DNA from 4 places in the Acidovorax sp. PRC11 genome. Region 1 is predicted to be linked to each of the others. Evidence: predicted binding sites of a transcription regulator. Region 1 holds the regulator's gene; each other region holds the start of a gene.
The links. Region 1 encodes FNR, which switches genes on or off when oxygen is low (the NO sensors DNR and NnrR bind a similar motif). Its sites were predicted from a motif close to TTGATNNNNATCAA; they were not measured.

Region 1 (5,084 bases):
CAGCGCGTAGCCGGCCAGGCGCGCGAGGTGGAACCACGCCGCCCGCACGACACCCCCTCCCGGGCCGGCAATGCCGGCACGGGCTCCGGCAGCGCCCCCCGTCTGCGGGCCGGCCACCGGCGCCACGGCCATCCACTGCACGCGGCGCCCGTCCCGGCGTCCTGCGCCCGCGCCCGCGCCCGCGCCGCCGATGATCGCGCCGCAGGGTGCCGCGCACATCGCGAGGCAGTGGGGTCCGCCCGCCAGTCCCATGGCGAAGGCCGTCCAGATCAGGGCATCGGGCATGGTGCGGCTCGGCGGTGCTCGGTCGCTCGAAGGCGTGCGCGGCGGCTCAGATGATCCGCGAGAACCGGGCGCGCGTGCGGTCGGCCTGCAGGTAGCGGTCGAACACCATGGCGACGCCGCGCACGAAGAACCAGCCCATTTCGGTCACCGTGATGCCATCGTCGCCCAGCGTGACCAGGCCGTCCCCGGCCATGCCGCCCAGCACTTCCAGCTCGGCCGCGAAGTAGCGGCGGAAGTCGATCAGCCACGACTGCTCCATCGGCTCGAACAGCACTTCGCCCTGGCACATCAGCGCCATGATGACCGAGCGCCGCACGAGGTCGTCGCGCGTGAGCGCCAGGCCGCGCACCACCGGCAGGCGGCCCTGGTTGATCAGGTCGTAGTACTCGTCGAGCGTCTTGGCGTTCTGGCTGTAGGTGGCGCCCACGCGGCCGATCGCCGAGACGCCCAGCGCGATGAGGTCGCAGTCGGGCTGCGTGCTGTAGCCCTGGAAGTTGCGGTGCAGCCGTCCCTGGCGCTTGGCCACGGCCAGTGCGTCGTCCGGCAGCGCGAAATGGTCCATGCCCACGTACACGTAGCCCGCGTCCTGGAAGGCGTTGAGCGAGCGCGACAGCATCGAGACCTTGGCGGAGGCCATCGGCAGCTCGGCCGACACGATGCGCCGCTGCGGCTTGAAGCGCTCGGGCAGGTGGGCATAGGCATAGAGCGCGATGCGGTCGGGCCGCAGCTCTGCCACCTGGGCGAGCGTGCGGTCGAACGATTCGGGGGTCTGCCGGGGCAGGCCGTAGATCAGGTCCACGTTGATCGACTCGAAGCCGATCCGGCGCGCCTCCTGCACGAGCGCGAACACCTGCTCGGCGGGCTGCACGCGGTGCACGGCCTTCTGCACGGCCGGGTCGAAATCCTGCACACCGAAGCTCAGCCGGTTGAAGCCGAGCTGCGCGAGCCTGGCGAGCCGCTGCGCGTCCACCGTGCGCGGATCGACCTCGATCGAGTATTCGCCGCCGGGCACGAGCGTGAAGCTGCGCCGCAGCATGTTCATGAGTTCCTGCAGCCCGTCGTCGCTCAGGAAGGTGGGGCTGCCGCCGCCGATGTGCAGCTGGCTCACGGCCTGGCCCGGCGCGCAGTGGGCCATGTGCAGATCGATCTCGCGGCTCAGGTAGCGCAGGTAGACGTCGGCGCGCTCGGGATGGCGCGTGATGATCTTGTTGCACGCGCAGTAGTAGCACAGCGATTCGCAGAACGGGATGTGCACGTAGAGCGAGAGCGGCACGGCCTTGGCGGCCGAGCCGAGCCGGCGCTGCTGCAGGGCCAGCACGTACTCGTCCGGGCCGAAGGCCTCCACGAAGCGGTCGGCGGTCGGATAGGAGGTGTAGCGGGGCCCCGGCACGTCGAAGCGGCGCAGAAGCTCGGGAGTCACAGCGTTCATGGTGCGGAATTCCTTGTCGGTCCACAATGTGCACCAGGTGCCGCGCCCGCGTCCTTGACATCGGTCAAGCATTTGGAAGCGTGTCGCTGCCACAATTGACGCATCACAGTTGTATGCCACATTGACCGCGTGTCCACTCCGTACACGGCAGTCGTGCAGTGGCCGGAATGCCTCGAAGGGAAGGCCACTCATCCATGAATCCTCACACCATCAAGGTCGCCTGTTCGAACTGCAACCTGCGCGAACTCTGCATGCCGCTCGGCCTGAACGACCAGCAGCTGCAGCGCATCGACGACATCGTGGCCACGCGCCGCAAGGTCAAGCGCGGCGCCACGCTGTTCCGCAACGGCGAGGCCTTCACGTCGCTCTTCGCCATCCGCACGGGATTCTTCAAGACCTGCGTGGCCACCGAGGACGGGCGCGACCAGGTGACGGGCTTCCAGATGGCCGGCGAGATCATCGGGCTCGACGGCATCGTGAGCGACCACCACACCTGCGATGCCGTCGCGCTGGAGGACGCCGAGGTCTGCGTGATGCCTTTCGACCGCATCGAGGAGCTGTCGCGCGAGGTCACCGCGCTGCAGCACCACGTGCACAAGATCATGAGCCGCGAGATCGTGCGCGAGCACGGCGTGATGCTGCTGCTCGGCAGCATGCGCGCCGAGGAGCGCCTGGCCGCGTTCCTGCTCAACCTCGTGCAGCGCCTGCATGCGCGCGGCTTCTCGCAGTCCGAACTGGTGCTGCGCATGACGCGCGAGGAGATCGGCAGCTACCTGGGCCTCAAGCTGGAGACCGTGAGCCGCACGTTCTCGAAGTTCGTCGAGGAAGGCATCGTCGAGGTCAAGCAGCGGCACGTGCGCATCGTCGAGCCGGATGCGCTCAAGCGGATAGTCAACAGCCAGGCTTGCCACTGACATCCCCCTGAGGCGCCGGTGGCCGGGCGAAGCCCGCTCCACGGCGTCTGCCGGCATGGCCTGCTCCGCGGCCTTTTGGCGGGTGAGGCAATGCGTGTTCGACGACCGTGCTTTGTGCGCATCACTGCATGAACTTGCCGCATTCCAGCGGGCGCTCCCCCGTGGGCACGGGGCAGCGGTTGAGTTCGAACGGCGACATCGACAGCAGCGTGGTGAGCGCGCCCGAGAGCATGCACAGCGCCCAGAACACGAAGAACGCCACCGTGTAGACGCCCTCGCGCGAGAGGGCGAGGGGCTGGTCGGCCCAGTGCAGGGCGGCCGGGTCCACGAAGGCGAACACCACCATTTCGATCAGGCCGGCCACCAGGAAGGCGGGCCAGGCGATCCACATCAGGCGCTGGGCTTTCATCGCGATCTCCTCCTTTGCGTTGCATCTGCTGCTACCGGAAGCGGCGGCCCGCCGGGGCGAGGCCACTTCAGCGCGGCTGGTCCTGCTGCGGCGTGGCGGCGTGGTTGCGTGCCTTCATCGCCGGCTCCATGCCGGCACGCGCGCGTTCCCGCGCGAGCGTGCGGTTGATCTCGATGCCCTGGCGGTAGTAGTCCTCGGCCACCACCGGGTCGGGCTGGCGCACGGCGAGCCATGCGGTGGCCGTGCCGGCCACCACCACGATCGCGGGGCCCGCGATCACCATCCACACGTGGCCGAACTTCCACCAGGGTTGGGCTGCCGTGCCGGCCGCGCTGCCGCCGGCCGTCGCCGCTGCATGGGTTGCTGTCGTCATGATCTGGCTCCTTCTTCCTCGTCGCGCGCCCATCACACCATGCGGTCGCGGGGCACGCCAATACCGAATAACACCAATCCCCACCCTCTGCATGCCGCTCAGCGCGGCACGAGGAAGATGGACTTCTCGCGCACGTGGGCATGCGTGCCCAGTGCCTCGATGTCGAACGCCACCGGATGCGATCCCGGCGCGGCCGAGCCGTAGGGGATCTGCAGCCGCACGGCCACCCAGCGCGACTGCGCCGCGCCGATCTCCAGTTCGGCGTCGGACGCCACCACCAGCCCTTCCATGCCCGTGGCCGCGATGCGGTAGCGCTGGGGCGCCTCGGTCGCGTTCATGATCTGCAGGCTGTAGACGTTCTCCAGCCGCCCGCCCGCGACGATGCGCGAGAGCGCCGCGCGGTCGCGCACCACGTCCACCTTGAGCGGCGTGCGCAGCGCCAGGCTCGTGATCATGCCGGCGCTGAGCGCCACCAGCACGGCGGTGTAGATGAGCACGCGCGGCCGCAGCACGCGGCGCAGCATCTGCGACTGCGTCCAGCGGTTCGCCACGCCGTTCTGCGTGGAGTAGCGGATGAGCCCGCGCGGGTACTTCATCTTGTCCATCACGGTGTTGCACGCATCCACGCAGAGGCCGCAGCCGATGCATTCGTACTGCAGGCCGTTGCGGATGTCGATGCCCACCGGGCAGACCTGCACGCACAGAGTGCAGTCGATGCAGTCGCCCAGGCCCTTCGCGCGGTGGTCCACCGACTTGTTGCGCGGGCCGCGCGGCTCGCCGCGCGCGTCGTCGTAGGTGACGACGAGGGTGTCCTTGTCGAACATCGCGCTCTGGAAGCGCGCGTACGGGCACATGTACTTGCAGACCTGCTCGCGCAGGAAGCCAGCGTTGCCGTAGGTGGCGAAACCGTAGAACGCCACCCAGAAGAGCTGCCACGATCCCTGCAGCGCCATCACCTCTGCGCCCAGTTCGCGGATCGGCACGAAGTAGCCCACGAAGGTGAAGCCCGTCCATGCCGAGACGGCGATCCAGAGGAACTGCTTGAGCGCCTTCTTGCGGACCTTCTCGAAGGTCCAGGGTCCGTTGTCGAGCCGCAGGCGCGCGCTGCGGTCGCCCTCCACCTTGTGCTCGATCCACATGAACATCTCGGTGTACACCGTCTGCGGGCAGGCGAACCCGCACCAGAGCCGGCCCGCCACCGCGGTGAACAGGAAGAGCGAGAGCGCCGAGATGATGAGCAGGCCCGTCAGGTAGATGAAGTCCTGCGGGTAGAGCACCAGCCCGAACAGGTAGAAGCGCCGCGCGCCGAGGTCGAACAGCACCATCTGCCGCTCGCCCCACTGCAGCCACGGCAGACCGTAGAACACCAGCTGCGTGAAAGCGACCATGGCCCAGCGCCAGCGCGCGAACACGCCGGCGATGGACCGCGGGTAGATCTTCTTCTGGGCTTCGTAGAGGGAGACGACTTCGGCCTGTGCCGATCCGCCGTCCGCCGGAACGGGGGCGATCGGGATGACCTTGCGCGGCTGTCCGTCAGGGGGCTTCATGGGGTTCTGCTTTGCTTTGCCGGCCGGCGGTCTCGTGTCGTGGGAGCGGGTCGTTGCGCATCGCGCATCGGGGCCGAAAAGGGAGCGGCGCGCCGGCCGGCGGCGCTCCCCGTGCGGTCCCTTCGTT
Region 2 (5,084 bases), on a different contig from region 1:
GCGCCACGATCTGCTGCACGTTGCGGGCGAAGGCGGCGTCGTTGCACTGCGCGAGGAATTTCAGGCTCCAGCGCCACTGCTCCCAGTCCATGCGCGGGCGGAACAGCAGCGGCGCTTCCTTGTCCATCATCCACTTGAGCGCCTTCCAGGGCGCCTCGCGGTTCGCCCAGGGCTCGCAGTAGCTCACGGAGATCTGCGCCGCATTGGCATAGCTCGTCTCCAGCGACGCATCGGGCTGGCGGTCGACGACGATGACGTCATGGCCGCGCTCCAGCAGGTGCCACGCGGTGCTGATGCCGATGATGCCGGCTCCGAGGACGATGGTTTTCATAGCTGCGCAGTGTGCGGCGGAGCCCGTTATTTTTGAAGAGGAATTAAACTTCCTCCAAATTCATCAGTTCACCTAATGAAGCGAACGCCATGAGCACCTTCGATCCCGCCGCCCTGGAATGCCTGGCCGCCATCGTGGAAGAGGGGGGCTTCGAGCGCGCCGCCCAGCGCCTGAACGTTACCCAGTCGGCCGTCTCGCAGCGCCTGCGTGCGCTGGAGGCCCAGGTGGGCTCGGTGCTGATCGTGCGCAGCCGGCCGCTCAAGCCCACGAGCGCGGGCCAGCTGCTGCTCAAGCACACCAAGCAGCTGCGCCTGCTGCGCGCCGACCTGGAACGCGACCTGCAGGACCTCGCGCCCAGCGCGCCCGGCGGCGCCCGCGAGGACGAGCGCATCGCCATCGCCATCAATGCCGACAGCATCGCCACCTGGGCCCTCGACGCGCTGCACGACCTCGCCCGCCAGCGCCTGCCGATCGAGATCATCGCGGACGACCAGGATTTCACCCAGGAGTGGCTGCGCTCGGGCCAGGTGCTGGGCTGCGTGACCACGCTCAGGCAGCCGATGCGCGGCTGCAAGGTGGTGCCGCTGGGGGCCATGCGCTACGTGGCGGTGGCCTCGCCCGGCCTGGCGGCGCGGCACCTGCCGCAGGGGCTCACGCCGCACAACTTCCGCGACGTGCCCTTCCTGTCGTTCAACCGCAAGGACGACATGCAGTCGGAATTCATCATGCGCGCCTTCGGCCTCAAGCGGGTGGCGCTGCACCACCTGTTCGTGCCCAGTTCCGAAGGCCAGGTGCGCGCCGTCGTCGCCGGATGGGGCGCGGGCGTGGTGCCCGAGCTGCTCGCGCGCCCGGCGCTCGCCAGCGGGGCGCTCGTGGACCTCGCCCCGGGCCACGCGCTGCCGATCCAGCTCTATTGGCACTGCTGGAATCTGGAATCCGAAGTGCTCGACGCGCTGACCGAGGCGCTCACGGCCGCCGCGGCCCGCACGCTCGCCACCGATCCATGACGCAGGCAGCCCTTACGCTACTGTCGAGTTAGCGACGGAGGCCCTAAGATGCGCGCATGAACACGCCCGCTCCGCCCCGCCGCTCCTTCAAGGCACAGATGCACGAGGCCCGCGCCCAGGCGATCGTGGCGGCCGCAGGCCGGCTGCTGGGCGAGAAGGGCTTCGAGGCCATGACGCTCGAAGAGGTCGCCGCCGAGGTGGGCGTGGCCAAGGCGAGCCTCTACAAGCATTTCGCCGGCAAGGAAGAACTGTGCGCCACCGCCATGGCCCAGGCCGTGGGCCGGCTCGGCGCCTTCCTCGACGGACTGCCCGCCGATCTGCCGGCGTTCGAATGCCTGCGCGAGCTGCTGCGCTGGCTGCTGTCCCAGCAGCTCACCGACGAACTGCCGCTGATGCTCGCCCGCAATTCGGGCCTGCGGGGCCCGCTCAAGGACTGCGCGGCCTACCAGGCAGCGCTGCAGGAAGTGAGCGCGCGCGCCACGGAATGGATCGCCGCGGCCCAGCGCGAGGGCCGGCTGAGCGAGGCGCTGCCGTGCGAGGTGATCCTCTATTCGCTCTACGCCCGCAGCGCCGATCCGCTGCTCTCCATGCTGCGGGAGCGGGGCGGGTACACCGACGGGCAGATCGTGGACTGGGCGGTGCAGGCGTGCTTCGATGGCCTGAAAAGCAGGTCGACCCCCTGAGCGGCTGCGCCGCTTCCCCCTGCTCTCGCGCTGGCGCGCGGGAAGGGGGACGACGCCGGTGGCCGGGCCAGGCCCGTTCCACGGCGTCCGCCGGCATGGCCTGCTCCGCGGCCTTTTGATCGGTCGGCGCCCTGCCTGTCCAAGGGCCTGGCTCAGCGCACCAGCAGCACCGGCACCCGGCTGCTGGCCAGCACCTGGGTGCTGACCGAGCCCATGACGAGCTGGCCCAGCGCGCCGTGGCCGTGGGAGCCCATCACCAGCAGGTCGAACTTGCCCGCATCGGCCGCCTTGGCGATGGTCTCGCCGACCGGGCCGATCTTCACGATGCGCTTGGGCGTGATGCCGTGGCGCGCGAGGAACTTGGCGACCGGGCCGATGACCTTCTCGGCTTCGTCGGCGTAGTACTTCTCGACCACTTCCTTGCCCAGGGCGGCGCGGGCCCGCGGGGGCAGCGGCGACTGCACGGTGATCGCAGTCACGTCGTGCGTGCCGCCGGCGAGCAGTTCGTCGTGCGTGGCGAGGTAGGCCAGCATTTTCTTGGTATAGGCGCTGCCGTCGACGGCCAGGAGGATCTTCATGGTAGAGACGCTTTCACAAAGGGATGGAGGGAGACTAAAGCGCGCCTGTGCCTGTTGTCTTGACCTGGGTCATCTTTGTGCTGCCGTGCGCGTGCGGACCGGGACGGGCATGGGTGCATGCGGCCCCGGCGCCCATCATACGGTGATGGTGAAATGCGGCCGGAAGGTCTCCTGCTCGCCCTTGCCCGCATAGCCGAGCGGGTTGGCGACCACGCGGCAGGCCCAGGCGCTGCCGTCCGCGCGGGTGTCCTGCGCGGTGTAGTCGCTGGGCGCATGCAGGTGGCCGTGCATCCATACCTGCGCATGGGGCAGCAGGTCGTCGAGCGCATTGCAGAAGCCCGCGGTGCCGGGCACCAGGCCGTAGCGCGGGTCGGCGCTGCGCAGGCTGGGGGCGAAGTGGGTGACCGCTACCGTGGGGCCGTCGAAAGGCGTCTGCAAGGCCGCACGCAGCCAATCCTGGCAGCGCAGGGCTTCTTCGCGCATGGGCTCGGCCAGGAAGGGCTCGCCACCGCGCGTGCCGCCGGTCTTGCGCAGGTAGAAGTTCGCCGCGCGGAAGGCCTTGTCGCGGTGGCGCAGCAGCCGGGCCATGTCGGCGCCCTGGTCGCTCTTGTCCAGGGCGAGCGCATCGAAGTCGCTCCAGAGCGTGGTGCCCACGAAGCGCACGTCCTGCAGCACCGCCGTCTCGCGGTCGAGCCACTGCAGGCCCAGCCGGTCGCAGGTGGCCCGCAGCCGCTCGCGCCCCGCATCGAAATCCTGCATGTCGTACTCGTGGTTGCCGGGCACGAACAGCACCGGCACGGGCCAGCCCGCATGCTGCGGCAACGGCGAGAAGCGTGCCAGCCCGAAATCGTCGTCGGCGAGGCGCGAGCCGCTCTGGTAGGAGCCGATGTCCCCCGCGAGCACGAGCAGGTCGGCATCCGGGGCGGGGCTCGGCTGGAACGCGGGATGGGCCTCCAGGTGCAGGTCGGACAGCAGTTGGATCTTCATGGGCCCGGATTGTCCGGTGCGGGCGGCGGCGCGGCTGCCGGAGGGCGCGCCGTGGTGTGCAGGGCCGAGCGCGCCATGGCGCCGCGCAGCCAGCGGTGGGCTGCGTCGTGGCCCTTGTTGCGGTGCCAGAGCGCATCGACGTGCACCGTGGGCAGCGGCATCGGCAGCGCCCGCCAGACGAGCTCGCCGCCCAGGCTCGCCACCCCCACGAAGTGGCGCGGCAGCACCGTGAGCAGGTCGGTGGTGGCCACCACGCGGCCCGCGGTGAAGAACTGGTTCACGGTGAGCACGATGCGGCGCTCGCGGCCGAGGGCGGTGAGCGCCTCGTCGATGAAACCGTAGGGCTTGCCCGAGAAGCTCACGAGCAGATGGCGCGCCGCGCAGTACTGGTCCAGCGTCAGCGGCTCGGCCGCCAGCGGATGGTCCTGGCGCATCACGCAGACGTATTCGCCATCGTAGAGCCGCAGGCTTTCATAGGCGACCACGCTGTCGGTCTGGGCGCGTGCCGTGAGGTCGGCCATCACCGCGGGGAAGTAGCCCACGGCCATGTCGGTCGAGCCGTCGTCCAGCAGGCCGCGCGGGTCGCGCGTGGTGAGCGGCACCACGCGCAGCGACACGCCGGGCGCCTCGCGCTCCACGATTTCCACCAGCGGCGGGATCAGCGTGGCGCCCGTGGCGTCGGCCAGCGCGAGCACGAAGGTGGAATTGGCCGAGGCCGGATCGAACGCGCCCGGTGCCAGCGATTGCTGCAACTGGGCCAGCGCCTGCCGCACGGGCGGCCAGAGGGCGAGCGCGCGCGGCGTCGGCTCCACGCCCTGGCCGCTGCGCACCACGAGGTCGTCGCCCAACACCTCGCGCAGCCGGCGCAGGGCATTGCTGACCGCCGGCTGGGTGATCGCGAGCTTGGCGGCCGCGCGCGTGAGGTTGCGCTCGGCCATGATTTCATCGAACACCCGCAGCAGGTTCAGGTCGAGCGAGCGGAAATTGATCGGCGCCATCGTCGAATCATCACAGATATGAATGTCTGGGATTCAAAATATAAAGTGGAAGAACCCTGGGGTAAACCCTAAGATACCTGCATTCGCCCGGCAACTTCGCCACAAGCGACCGAAAGGGAACACATCATGACCAGCTTCGTCCACATCGACTACCGTACCGAACACCCTGGCGTGGCCCGTGCCGAACAGGCCGCCGCCACCCTGAAGAGCGCCTTCGACGGCGCGCGCGGCGCCTCCTCCCTGCTGCTGGCCGCCGTCGTGGCCGCCGTGCTGGTGGTCGCCAACCAGATCATCGACACCTGGAGCGAAGGCCACACCCTCACCGCCTGGATGGTGCTCTGGCTGATCGCCTTCGCCGCCCTGGCCCTGCTGGCCGGCCCCGTGCGCCGTGGCGCCGCCATGCTGCGTGCCGGCTTCCACGCCTGGACGGAAGCCCGCCGCCGCGACGCCGAGGACGAGCAGACTTGGAACGCCGCCCTCTACGACGCCCGCATCATGGC
Region 3 (5,084 bases), on a different contig from region 1:
TTCCGCGTCCGCCTGCGGACTCAGCAATATGTCGATGGGATTGCCGATGGCGTATACGCCCACGAAAACCAGAACCGACATCAAGGCTATAACCAGCAGACTCTGCAGGCACCGCCGGAACAGGAAAACCGCCATTTCAAATCTCTTTGGAATCTTTGCAAATGGGATGTTAGGTAGAGCCGTGCGGGCGGACAAGTGACGTATATTCGCCTCCGCATTCCAAAACGTCATGTTAGTGGTAAACCCGTATGCGGCCGAACCTTCCGACGATCACTTCATTGCGCGTCTTCGAGGCGGCAGCCCGGCATTTGAGCTTCACCACCGCAGCCGATGAGTTGTTTCTCACGCAAAGCGCCGTCAGCAAACAGATCCGTGCCCTGGAGGAATGCCTGGACGTTCCGTTGTTCATCCGGGTCAACCGGGGCCTGGCATTGACCGCCCTGGGTTCGGCCTACCTCGATGACATCCGGCCGGTGCTGGACCAGCTCGTCGCCGCGTCGGCCCGCCTGACCGAGCGGCGCACGGCCCCTTCGACGCTGACCCTGCGGATGCTCGCGATCCTCGGCGACCGGTGGCTCCTGCCGAGATTCGGATCGTTCGCCCGGCAATATCCGCAGATCAGTGTCCAGTTCACGAGCCTGATGTCGAAGGACGGCCGCGAGCATGCCGATGCCGATGGCGAATTCCGGTTCGGCGACGGCAACTGGCACGGCTACCAGTCCGATTACCTTTTCGGACGCGAGATGCTGCTGGTGGCGTCGGAACATCTGCTGGCGCAGAACGAGGGACTGCAGCAACTATCGGACGTGGCCAAGTTTCCGCTGCTGCAGCATTTCCAGGCGCCCCAGGCGTGGACCGAATTCTTCGCGGATAACCGGGTGCTGCCGCCCCAGAACCCGCGCGTCATCCGCTACGAGTTCTATTCGACGCTGCTGCGGTCGGCCGCGGCGGGCATGGGGGTGGCGCTCGTGCCCTCCGAACTCGTTCAGGAAGAACTCAGTCGCGGCGACCTGATCAATCCGCTGACGGCGGGCTACACCAGCCGCAACGGCTACTATTTCGTCTTCCACGAACACCAACGGGCCAATCCCACGCTCGCGGCCCTGCGCAGCTGGCTGCAGTTGCAGGCCCAGGAAACCCGGGGAGAGCAGGTGGACGAGATCGTGGGAAGGTAGCCGTGACAGGGGCGAGCCGTCCGGTCCCGCGGCCTGCCGTTCATCGCGACACGGGCTCGCACGCGGCTTTCATTTTTCTCCCTTTTCATGCTCCACTACCACACCATCCCCGTCACCGCCTTCCAGCAGAACTGCTCGCTCGTCTGGTGCGATGCCACGCAAGCGGCCGCCGTGATCGATCCGGGCGGCGACCTCGACCGCGTGCTCGCCGAAGTCGAAGGCCGCGGCCTGCGGCTGGAGCAGATCTGGCTCACGCACGCCCACATCGACCATGCGGGCGGCGCGGGCGAGCTGGCCGAGCGGCTGTCGCTGCCGATCACCGGGCCGCACCCGGGCGACCAGTTCTGGATCGACGGGCTGCCGCAGCAGAGCGCGATGTTCGGTTTTCCGCCCGCGCGGCCGTTCGTGCCCACGCGCTGGCTGGGCGACGGCGACACGGTGCAGATCGGCCACGAGACGCTGCAGGTGCGCCACTGCCCGGGCCACACGCCGGGCCACGTGGTGTTCCATGCGCCGCAGATCCAGCGCTGCTTCGTGGGCGACGTGCTGTTCGCCGGCAGCATCGGCCGCACGGACTTCCCGCAGGGCAACCACCAGGACCTGATCGACAGCATCGTGCAGCGCCTGTGGCCCATGGGCGACGAGACGGTGTTCATTCCCGGACATGGGCCGGAGAGCAGCTTCGGCCGCGAGCGGCGCAGCAATCCCTTCGTGGGCGGGACCTGAGCGGCATTCCGCGGCGGGGACACGGCGAGGGCCACGGCCGGCCATCCACCCGGCCTTGATGCCGGTCAACGCCTCGAAGGCGGCATGCGGGCATCCTTTCCTGCAGGTCCGATGGTTCCGCGCAATCGGTAGTTTCCGATCCATGGCGGGCCACGGCCTTACCGTGAAAGAAAAGCCTCCGCCATGACGCCGTCGCCCGTCCCCCCGCATTCGCCTTCTCCCGCCGCTCCCATCACCTCGCAGCCCGAGCCCGACTCCCGTCGCAAGCTTGCCTACCTGCTGCTCGCCCTGGGTCTGTATGCCCTGGTGCTTGCGCTGCCGGCCCCGGCCGGGCTATCTCCCTCCGGCCAGGTCGCCCTGGGCTTGCTGGTGCTCGTGGTCACGCTGTGGATCAGCGAATGCGTCTCGCCCGCCAACAGCGCGGTGCTGCTCACCGGCATGGCGGTGGTGGGATTGATGGGCAAACCGCTCACGCCGGGGGCCAAACCCATGGGCTCCGCCGATGCGCTCACCGTGATGCTGGGCGGTTTCTCGTCCACGGCCGTGCTGCTGGTGGCCGCCGCGCTGTTCCTGGCCGTGGCGCTCAAGCACACGGGGCTGGACCGCCGGGTGGCGCTGCTGGTGATGAGCCGGGTCGGCATTTCGCCGGCCCGGCTCACGCTGGGCGCGATGCTGGTGGGCTTCGTGCTGGCGCTGTTCATTCCTTCCGCCACGGCGCGCGTGGGCGCGGTGATACCGATCATGGTGGGCATCACCGCGGCGCTCGGCCTGCCCGTGGGCAGCAGCCTGGGCGCCACGCTGATGATCGTGACGGCGCAGGCCTGCTCGATCTTCAACATCGCGGTGAAGACGGGTGCCGCGCAGAACCTCATCAGCCTGAACTTCATGCAGGGGGCCTTCGGCCACGGCGTGACCTGGGGGCAATGGTTCCTGGCCGCCCTGCCCTTCACCATCGGCATGTCCGTCGTGCTGTTCTTCGTGTCGCTGTGGCTGCTGCGCCCCGAGGTACCCGACTCCGAGGACGCCGCAGGCAACCTGCGCGAGCAACTGCGCGCGCTCGGCCCCGTCAGCGCTCCGGAGAAGCGCCTGATCGCGGTGGCGCTGCTGCTGCTGGTGCTCTGGTCCACGGAAGGCACGCTGCACCCGTTCGACACGACCACCACCACGCAGCTGGGCATCGCGCTGCTGCTCATGCCGCGCATCGGCGTGATGCACTGGGCGCAGGCCGAAAAGCTGGTGCCCTGGGGCACGGTGGTGCTGTTCGCGGCGTCGATCTCGCTGGGCACGCTGCTGCAGCGTACCGGGGCGGCCGGCTGGCTGGCCCAGCAGACGCTGGGGCAGTTGGGCCTCGAGGGACTTCCGGTGGTGGCGGTGATCGGCGCGCTGGCCGTATTCAGCATCGTGCTGCACCTGGGCTTCGCCTCTGCCACGGGCCTGGCCAGCACGCTGATACCCATCTTCATCGCCTTCGCGCAAACGCTGCCGGTTTCGAAGGAAACGGCCTTCGGCATCGTGCTCGTGCAAAGCTTCGTCGTGTCGTTCGGCTTCATCCTGCCGACGAATGCACCGCAGAACATGCTGTGCTACGGCACGGGCGCGTTCGGCACGCTGCAGTTCGCCAAGGTGGGGCTGGTGGTGACGATGGCAGGCCTGGCGCTCATCCTGCTGCTGTCGGCCACGCTCTGGCCGTGGATGGGCGTGCTCTGACGCCCCCAGGGGCCCGCGGACGAGGCGGCGGACCTACCCGCGGCGCGCGGCCTGGTAGAGCCCCTGCACGCGCGGAACGTTCTGCTCCAGCTCGCGGATGCGTTCCGGGCCGCTGGGGTGGGTGGAGAGGAACGCCAAGCCGCCCTGCCCGCCCGTCGCCTCGCCCATCTTGCGCCAGAGCGTCACGGCGGATTCGGGGTTGTAGCCGCCGCGGGCCGCCATCTCCAGCCCGACGAGGTCGGCCTCGGTCTCGTCGCTGCGGCTGAACTTGAGCGAGATCAATTGCGTGCCGAGGTTGGCCGCCGCGTTGCCCAGATCGCCCAGGCCCAGCAGCTGCGCGCCGAGCGACAGGCCCATGCTGGTGGCCTGCGTCTTGGCGAGGCGTGCGCGGGCATGTTCGCGCAGGGCGTGCGCCATCTCGTGGCCCATGACCATGGCGGCCTCGTCGTCGCTGAGCTTGAGCTGGTCGAGGATGCCCGTGTAGAAGGCGATCTTGCCGCCCGGCATGCAGAAGGCGTTGATCTGCTTGCTGCCGATCAGGTTCACCTCCCATCGCCATTGCCGCGCGCGATCGTTCCACTGCGCGGAGTACGGGATCAGGCGCTGGCTGATGCCGCGCAGGCGCACCAGCTGGGGATGCGTGTCGCCCGCGAGCGCGCGCTGCGCCTTGGCCTTGGCGAGCATCTGGTCGTACTGCTGGTCGGCGGCGGCCTCGAGCTGTTCGGCCGGGACGAGGCGCCGCATCTGCGAGGCGGAACCCACGTCCACCTGGGCCAGCGCGGACCCCGCCATGGTGGCGCCGGCCGCGAGCAGGAAGCCGCGACGCGCGTTCCACGGGCCCGAACGCAGGGCCGTGCAGAAGCGGCAGCCGGTGTCCACGTGAGGCAGGGCCGCGGACGCTCCATCGACGGCCGGAGAGAGGGAAGTCGGGTGGTGGTTCGGCATGATGGGCGGAAGTCTAGGGGAGCCGAACGCAGCCCGGCTGTAGGCGGGCTGCGCAAATGCCCGGGCACCCGAGGCCGTATGCGAAGCCTTTTCTGGCAGCCCTTTGCGCTCAGGCCCCGTCCATCGCTGCGGCGGCGGCCTTGGTGCGCTTCGCCGCGCGCATCTCCGCCCAGACCACGATCAGCAGCCCGCCGAGCACGCCCGCCAGCCCCCAGGTCGCCATCGCCGACGGCGTCTCGCCCACCACGGCCACCGCCAGCGCGAAGGCCGTGACCGGCTCGGCGAGCGCCAGGGTGACGCCCGTGGCGCCGCTGATGTGCCGCAGCGCATGCGTGAACAGCAGGTAGGCGAGCCCGGTGGCCACCAGCCCCAGGTACAGCACCACGCCCCAGGTGCGCGCCGAGCCCGCGAGCGGGCCGGCGAGCGCGAAGGCGGCGGGCAGCGAGATGAGCGCGGCGGTGCCGAACACCGCCAGGTTGACGGCGCCCGGCGCCGCGCGTGCGGCCAGCTTCTGGTTGAGCAGCGCATAGG
Region 4 (5,084 bases), on a different contig from region 1:
CCCTGGCTGGTGCAGTGCACCGGCTTGCGCTGGCCGAGCGCGCTGGAGGAGCGCTCGCTGTGCGCGCCGTCGCAGCGCTCCAGCGACACCACCTCGCGCCCGTCCAGCGCGGCGAGGTAGCTGGTCTCGCCCGTCAGGTCGCGCAGCGCGCGCAGCTCCAGCGCCGCGGCGGCGGCGAGATCGGGCATGGCGTAGACCTGCCGTGCCATCTCGAAGCAGCGCATCCCCAGGCAATACACCCTGCGCAGGGGATCGCGCCGCAGCAGCCCGCGCGCGACCAGGGTGGCGAGCAGGCGGTAGACCGTCGTGCGCGACCATCCGAAGCGCTGGGCCAGCGCGGCCTGGCCGAGCCCGTCCGGGGTGGAGCCCACCGCTTCCAGCAGGTCGAGCGCCTTGTCCAGGGCAGCGGTGCCGTCGGCGGGAGAAGAAGCCATGTGTGTCTCGAATGGTGGAACGGGCTCGCACTGTAACGGCCCGTGATCCGCCCGCGATCGATGCCGCTATCGCCGCCCGGCCGGCCGCGCCCGGGTCGCCGCTCCCCGGGCGCAGGCCAGCGCCGCGGCGGCCAGCACCACGGCAGGAAGGCCGTAGAGCCAGGACGTGGGCAGCACCGGCAGCCACAGTCCGGCCGCCAGCGGCCCCAGCCCCGCCCCGATGTCCCGCCAGACGGACCGGGCCGCCAGGGCACGGACCCGGTCGGCCCCGGGGTGGCGGAGGGCGACGATGGGTGCGAGCAGCGGCAGCTGCAGGGCCCGCAGCACCACGATCGCCGCGGCGCAGCTCCACAGCCAGCCCGTTCCGAAGCCGACGAGGGCCATGGCCGTCATGAGCGAGAAGACCACGAGCAGCCGTTCCGCGCCCCACCGCTCGGCCCAGCGGCCGCCCACCGGCCCCAGAACGATCTCGGAGCCGTACCGGACGGCGAGCAGCACCGCAGCGGCCGTCAGCGCACTGGAAGGCCACAGCTGCTGGCCCAGCACGGTGAGGCCGATGAGAAACAGGCCATCCAGCGCGAACCCCTCCACGAAGGACCACGTATCCAGGGCGTTGGGACGCGACGGCCTGGCCCTCACGGCGCCCATGCCCGGGTGGGGCCGGGCGGGAAGCGTGCGGGCGGGCCACAGGCCGGCCAGGGCCACGAGGCTCAGCGCGCCCAGCACCCATCGGGGCCCTGCCAGCGCGCTCAGCGCGGCAGCCACCGGCAGGGCGATCACGGGCCCCAGCGCGATGAAGGCACGCGACCGCCCGGACCGTGCCGATGCACCGGCCACCGACGACGTGGCCAGCACCTGGGTGGAGAGGTTCAGCGCGGCGAACGCCATGCCCCAGAGCAGCCGCAGCGGCAACAGCAGCCAGAAGCCGCCGAGGGTGGCATTGCCCAGGGCGCCCACGGCAGCCGCCGCGACCGCCAGCGTGCAGACCCTGCGGTCGCCGTACCGGGCATAGAGGCGCGCGACCCAGCCGTACCCGGCGATGCGCACGAGACGGTTGGCCGCGAGCAGGATTCCCGCCTCCGCCAGGGTGATGCCCCATGCGGCGCCGTGGACGGGGAACAGCAGATAGAGCACCACGTCCGAGGGCAGCGTGGTGGCCAGCGCGATCGCGGCGTTCCTGGAGTCGCGGTCGGCCGCTTCGGGACCGGTAGGAGCTGTCTCTGCCGCGCTTCGTGTCTGCATCGCCCGGATCGTGGGCCACGCGGAGAGCGCCGACAAACGAGTTTGTTGCGCAGCTACGTGTGCAAAAATCTCACGCATGGCCCTGGTGCTTCCTCCTCTCAACGCGGTGCGGGCCTTCGTGGCCGCAGCTCGGCACCAGAGTTTTTCGCGGGCAGCGCAGGAGCTTCACGTGACCCACGGCGCGGTCAGCCGGCAGATCAAGGGCCTCGAAGCCGATCTGGGCGTCGCCCTCTTCGAGCGCCGTGTCCGGCAGGTGGTGCTCACGGTGGAGGGCCAGGCGTTCTACGCGCAGGCCGAGGCGGGTCTCGCCCTGATCGGCCATGCGGCCACCGCCCTCCGGTCCGGTGCGGCGGGCCGTGCCGTGCGGATCAATGTCCGGCCGTCGTTCGCCGTGCGCTGGCTGATCCCCCGGCTGCCCGACTTCGTGGCCAGGCATCCCGGCATCGAGCCGGAAGTCGTCACCAGCACCGCCACCCCGGCGCGCGCGCCGGAGGGTTTCGACGTGGCCGTGCGGCGCGGGCTCCAGGGGTGGCCCGCATCGCTGCAGGTGGCACCGTTCCTGGAGGACGAGGCATTCGCCGTGGCCTCCCCCGCCTTGCTGCGCAGCATGCATCGCCCGGTCGAATCCCCCCGCGATCTGGCGGCGTTCGTGCTGCTCGGCGCGCGATCGAGAAAAGGGGATTGGGACGACTGGTGCCGGCAGGCGGGGATCGGCCGGCTGAAGGCGGCGGGACGGCTGCACCTCGACCACCTGCACCTGGTCTTCCAGGCCGCCATCGATGGGCTGGGCCTGGCCATGGCGCCGCGCTCGTTGTGGGGCAACGATCTGCGGCAGCAGCGGCTGGTGGCGCTGCTGCCACGGCACGGCCTGCCTCTGGACCGGTACTACTACGGCATTTCGCCCGAGGCCTCCGAAGAGACCCGCTGCTTCGTGAAGTGGCTGGAGGCGGCACAAGACCTCTAGCACCCGTCGGGGCCGAGCCCGCCGGCCGGGCCGGAACCCTCCCGGTGGCCGAGGGTGCCGAGGCCTGATGCGGCGGCACCGACGCTTGATGCACGGCAATGGCGGGCGCGGCCCACCGCGCCCACAATGGGCGGTTGCCCTTCCTGCCGCCCTGCCGCCGTCCACCCGCCATGAACGAGATGCCCGCGCCCGCCTCCGCCACCGATCCCCAGCCGACCCGGGCCCTGGCCGTGGCCTCCCACGATTGCGACGTCCTGATCGTGGGCGGAGGCCCCGCGGGGCTGTCGCTGGCGGTCTCGCTGGCGCAGGCGGGCTTCACCGCCACGGTGGTGGAGCGGCAGACCGAAGCCGCGCTGGCCGCGCCCGCCCCGGACGGCCGCGAGATCGCGCTCACCCACCCGAGCGCGGACACGCTGCGGCGCCTGGGTTCCTGGCAGCGGCTGCTGCCGCACGAGATCGGGCGCCTGCACGCGGCGCAGGTGCACGACGGCCCCGTGGGCGGCGCACCGCCGCTGTGCCTGCAGGCCCAGGCCGCGCACGGTCCCGGGCACCTGGGCTGGATCGTGCCCAACCACGCCCTGCGGCGCACCGCCCATGCCGTGGCCGCGTCCACGCCCGGCGTGCGGCTGCTGGCCGGCCGGCAGGTGGCGCGCGTCGCCGTCACGGCCGGTGCGGCGGAACTGGAATGCATTCCCGCCGACGGCACGGGCGATGGCCACGGCAGCCGCCCGCTGCGGCTGCGCGCCCCCCTGCTGGTGGCCGCCGACAGCCGCTTCTCCACCACCCGGCGCCACTTGGGCATCGGCGCATCGAGCACCGACTTCGGCCGCACGGTGATCGTCTGCCGCATGCAGCACGCGCAGGCCGGGGACGGCACCGCGCACGAATGCTTCGGCTACGAGCGTACGCTGGCCATCCTGCCCCTGCCGCCAGACCCGGACACGGGCGCGCCCCTGTGCTCGGTGGTGGTCACCACCCGCGCCGATGACGCCGCCGCGCTGCTGGCGCTGCCGCCGGCGGAGTTCGCCGCCCGGGTGCAGGCCCAGTTCGGCGGCCGGCTGGGCGCGATGCGCCTCGTGGGCGAGCGCCATGCCTACCCGCTGGTCGCCGTCTGGGCGCACCGCTTCAGCGGCCACCGCTGCGCGCTGCTGGGGGATGCGGCGGTGGGCATGCACCCGGTGACGGCCCACGGCTACAACCTGGGCCTGGCGGGCGTGGAGCGGCTCACCGGCGCCCTGGCGCAGGCGCGCCGGACGGGCCGCGACCTCGGCGATGCCGACCTGCTGCGGCGGCATTACGCGGGCCCGCACCACCGCCACGCCTGGCCGCTCTACGAGGGCACGAACGCGATCGTGCGGCTCTACACCGACGACCGCCCGCTGCCGCGCCTGCTGCGGCGCGCGGTGCTGCAGGGCGCGCGCCGGTTTGCGCCCGTGCAGGCGGCGATCGTGGGCCAGCTCATGGGCACGGCGCCGCAGGCGGGCTGAACTTTCGCGCGGCGGCGAACTCATGCATGCCGCCCGCGCACAGTACGAGCCCTGTATGGCGCGCGGGGCGTGCAGGGAGGCCCTTGGCGTCACGGTGACCGGCTACCCTATGCTCTGCCATTCCGGTCCCGCACACCATGAAAAACCAAGCGTCCCGCGAATTCTTTCCACGCCAGGTCGTGGATGCCGGTCCCAACCGATGGGACTGGGCCCTGCTGCCCCTGGTACTGGCCGCGATCGTGCTGCTGGCCTACGGCGCCGCGCAGATGGCGCAGCCCTTCCACATGGGCGAGACGCTGCCGCTGTCGCTCGACCCGTGGCAGCTGCCCTACTACCTGCTGCGCACCACGCTGCGCATGTTCATCGCGATGGGCGCGTCCCTGGTCTTCGCCTGCGTGTTCGCGGTGCTGGCCGCCAAGTACCGGCTGGCCGAGCGGGTGCTGATCCCGCTGCTGGACATCCTGCAGTCCATCCCCATCCTCGGCTTCCTGTCGATCACCGTCACGGGCTTCATCGCGCTCTTCCCGGGCAGCCTGCTGGGCGTGGAGTGCGCCGCCATCTTCGCCATCTTCACCTCGCAGGCATGGAACATGGCCTTCAGCCTGTACCAGTCGCTGCGCACCGTGCCGGCGGAACTGCAGGAGGCAGCGCGCGTGTTCCAGCTCTCGGGCTGGCAGCGCTTCTGGCGGCTGGAGCTGCCCTTCGCCATGCCGGGGCTGCTGTGGAACATGATGATGTCGATGTCCGGCGGCTGGTTCTTCGTGGTGGCGTCCGAGGCGATCTCGGTCTCGCACCAGGACATCAAGCTGCCGGGCGTGGGCTCGTACATCGCGATGGCGATCGAGGCGCGCGACCTCTCCGCCATCGGCTGGGCCATCGGCTGCATGCTGGTGGCGATCCTGCTGTACGACCAGCTGCTGTTCCGGCCGCTGGTGGCCTGGGCCGACAAGTTCCGCT

Region 2: the regulator FNR is predicted to act here: its motif matches at 2,659-2,672, upstream of Q9R47_RS14780 (universal stress protein).
Region 3: the regulator FNR is predicted to act here: its motif matches at 1,957-1,970, upstream of Q9R47_RS19665 (DASS family sodium-coupled anion symporter).
Region 4: the regulator FNR is predicted to act here: its motif matches at 2,726-2,739, upstream of ubiM (5-demethoxyubiquinol-8 5-hydroxylase UbiM).

Annotation. Positions count from the first base shown of each region.
Region 1 is NZ_JAUZUQ010000016.1:292-5,375, forward strand. Features, by position in the region: partial or broken gene Q9R47_RS17360 (sulfite exporter TauE/SafE family protein) at 1-285, opposite strand, end outside; gene hemN (oxygen-independent coproporphyrinogen III oxidase) at 332-1,714, opposite strand; gene fnr (fumarate/nitrate reduction transcriptional regulator Fnr) at 1,909-2,628, shown strand; gene Q9R47_RS17375 (hypothetical protein) at 2,750-3,037, opposite strand; gene Q9R47_RS17380 (FixH family protein) at 3,105-3,410, opposite strand; gene ccoG (cytochrome c oxidase accessory protein CcoG) at 3,509-4,957, opposite strand; gene ccoP (cytochrome-c oxidase, cbb3-type subunit III) at 5,084-5,084, opposite strand, start outside.
Region 2 is NZ_JAUZUQ010000012.1:31,311-36,394, forward strand. Features, by position in the region: gene Q9R47_RS14765 (D-amino acid dehydrogenase) at 1-331, opposite strand, end outside; gene Q9R47_RS14770 (LysR family transcriptional regulator ArgP) at 421-1,338, shown strand; gene Q9R47_RS14775 (TetR/AcrR family transcriptional regulator) at 1,395-2,021, shown strand; gene Q9R47_RS14780 (universal stress protein) at 2,174-2,599, opposite strand; gene Q9R47_RS14785 (metallophosphoesterase) at 2,735-3,586, opposite strand; gene Q9R47_RS14790 (LysR family transcriptional regulator) at 3,583-4,584, opposite strand; gene Q9R47_RS14795 (hypothetical protein) at 4,711-5,084, shown strand, end outside.
Region 3 is NZ_JAUZUQ010000020.1:82,126-87,209, forward strand. Features, by position in the region: gene Q9R47_RS19650 (ABC transporter permease) at 1-135, opposite strand, end outside; gene Q9R47_RS19655 (LysR substrate-binding domain-containing protein) at 249-1,175, shown strand; gene Q9R47_RS19660 (MBL fold metallo-hydrolase) at 1,263-1,901, shown strand; gene Q9R47_RS19665 (DASS family sodium-coupled anion symporter) at 2,085-3,608, shown strand; gene Q9R47_RS19670 (M48 family metallopeptidase) at 3,642-4,496, opposite strand; gene Q9R47_RS19675 (EamA family transporter) at 4,663-5,084, opposite strand, start outside.
Region 4 is NZ_JAUZUQ010000012.1:10,969-16,052, reverse strand. Features, by position in the region: gene Q9R47_RS14690 (IclR family transcriptional regulator C-terminal domain-containing protein) at 1-434, opposite strand, end outside; gene Q9R47_RS14685 (MFS transporter) at 501-1,676, opposite strand; gene Q9R47_RS14680 (LysR substrate-binding domain-containing protein) at 1,753-2,640, shown strand; gene ubiM (5-demethoxyubiquinol-8 5-hydroxylase UbiM) at 2,811-4,127, shown strand; gene Q9R47_RS14670 (ABC transporter permease subunit) at 4,265-5,084, shown strand, end outside.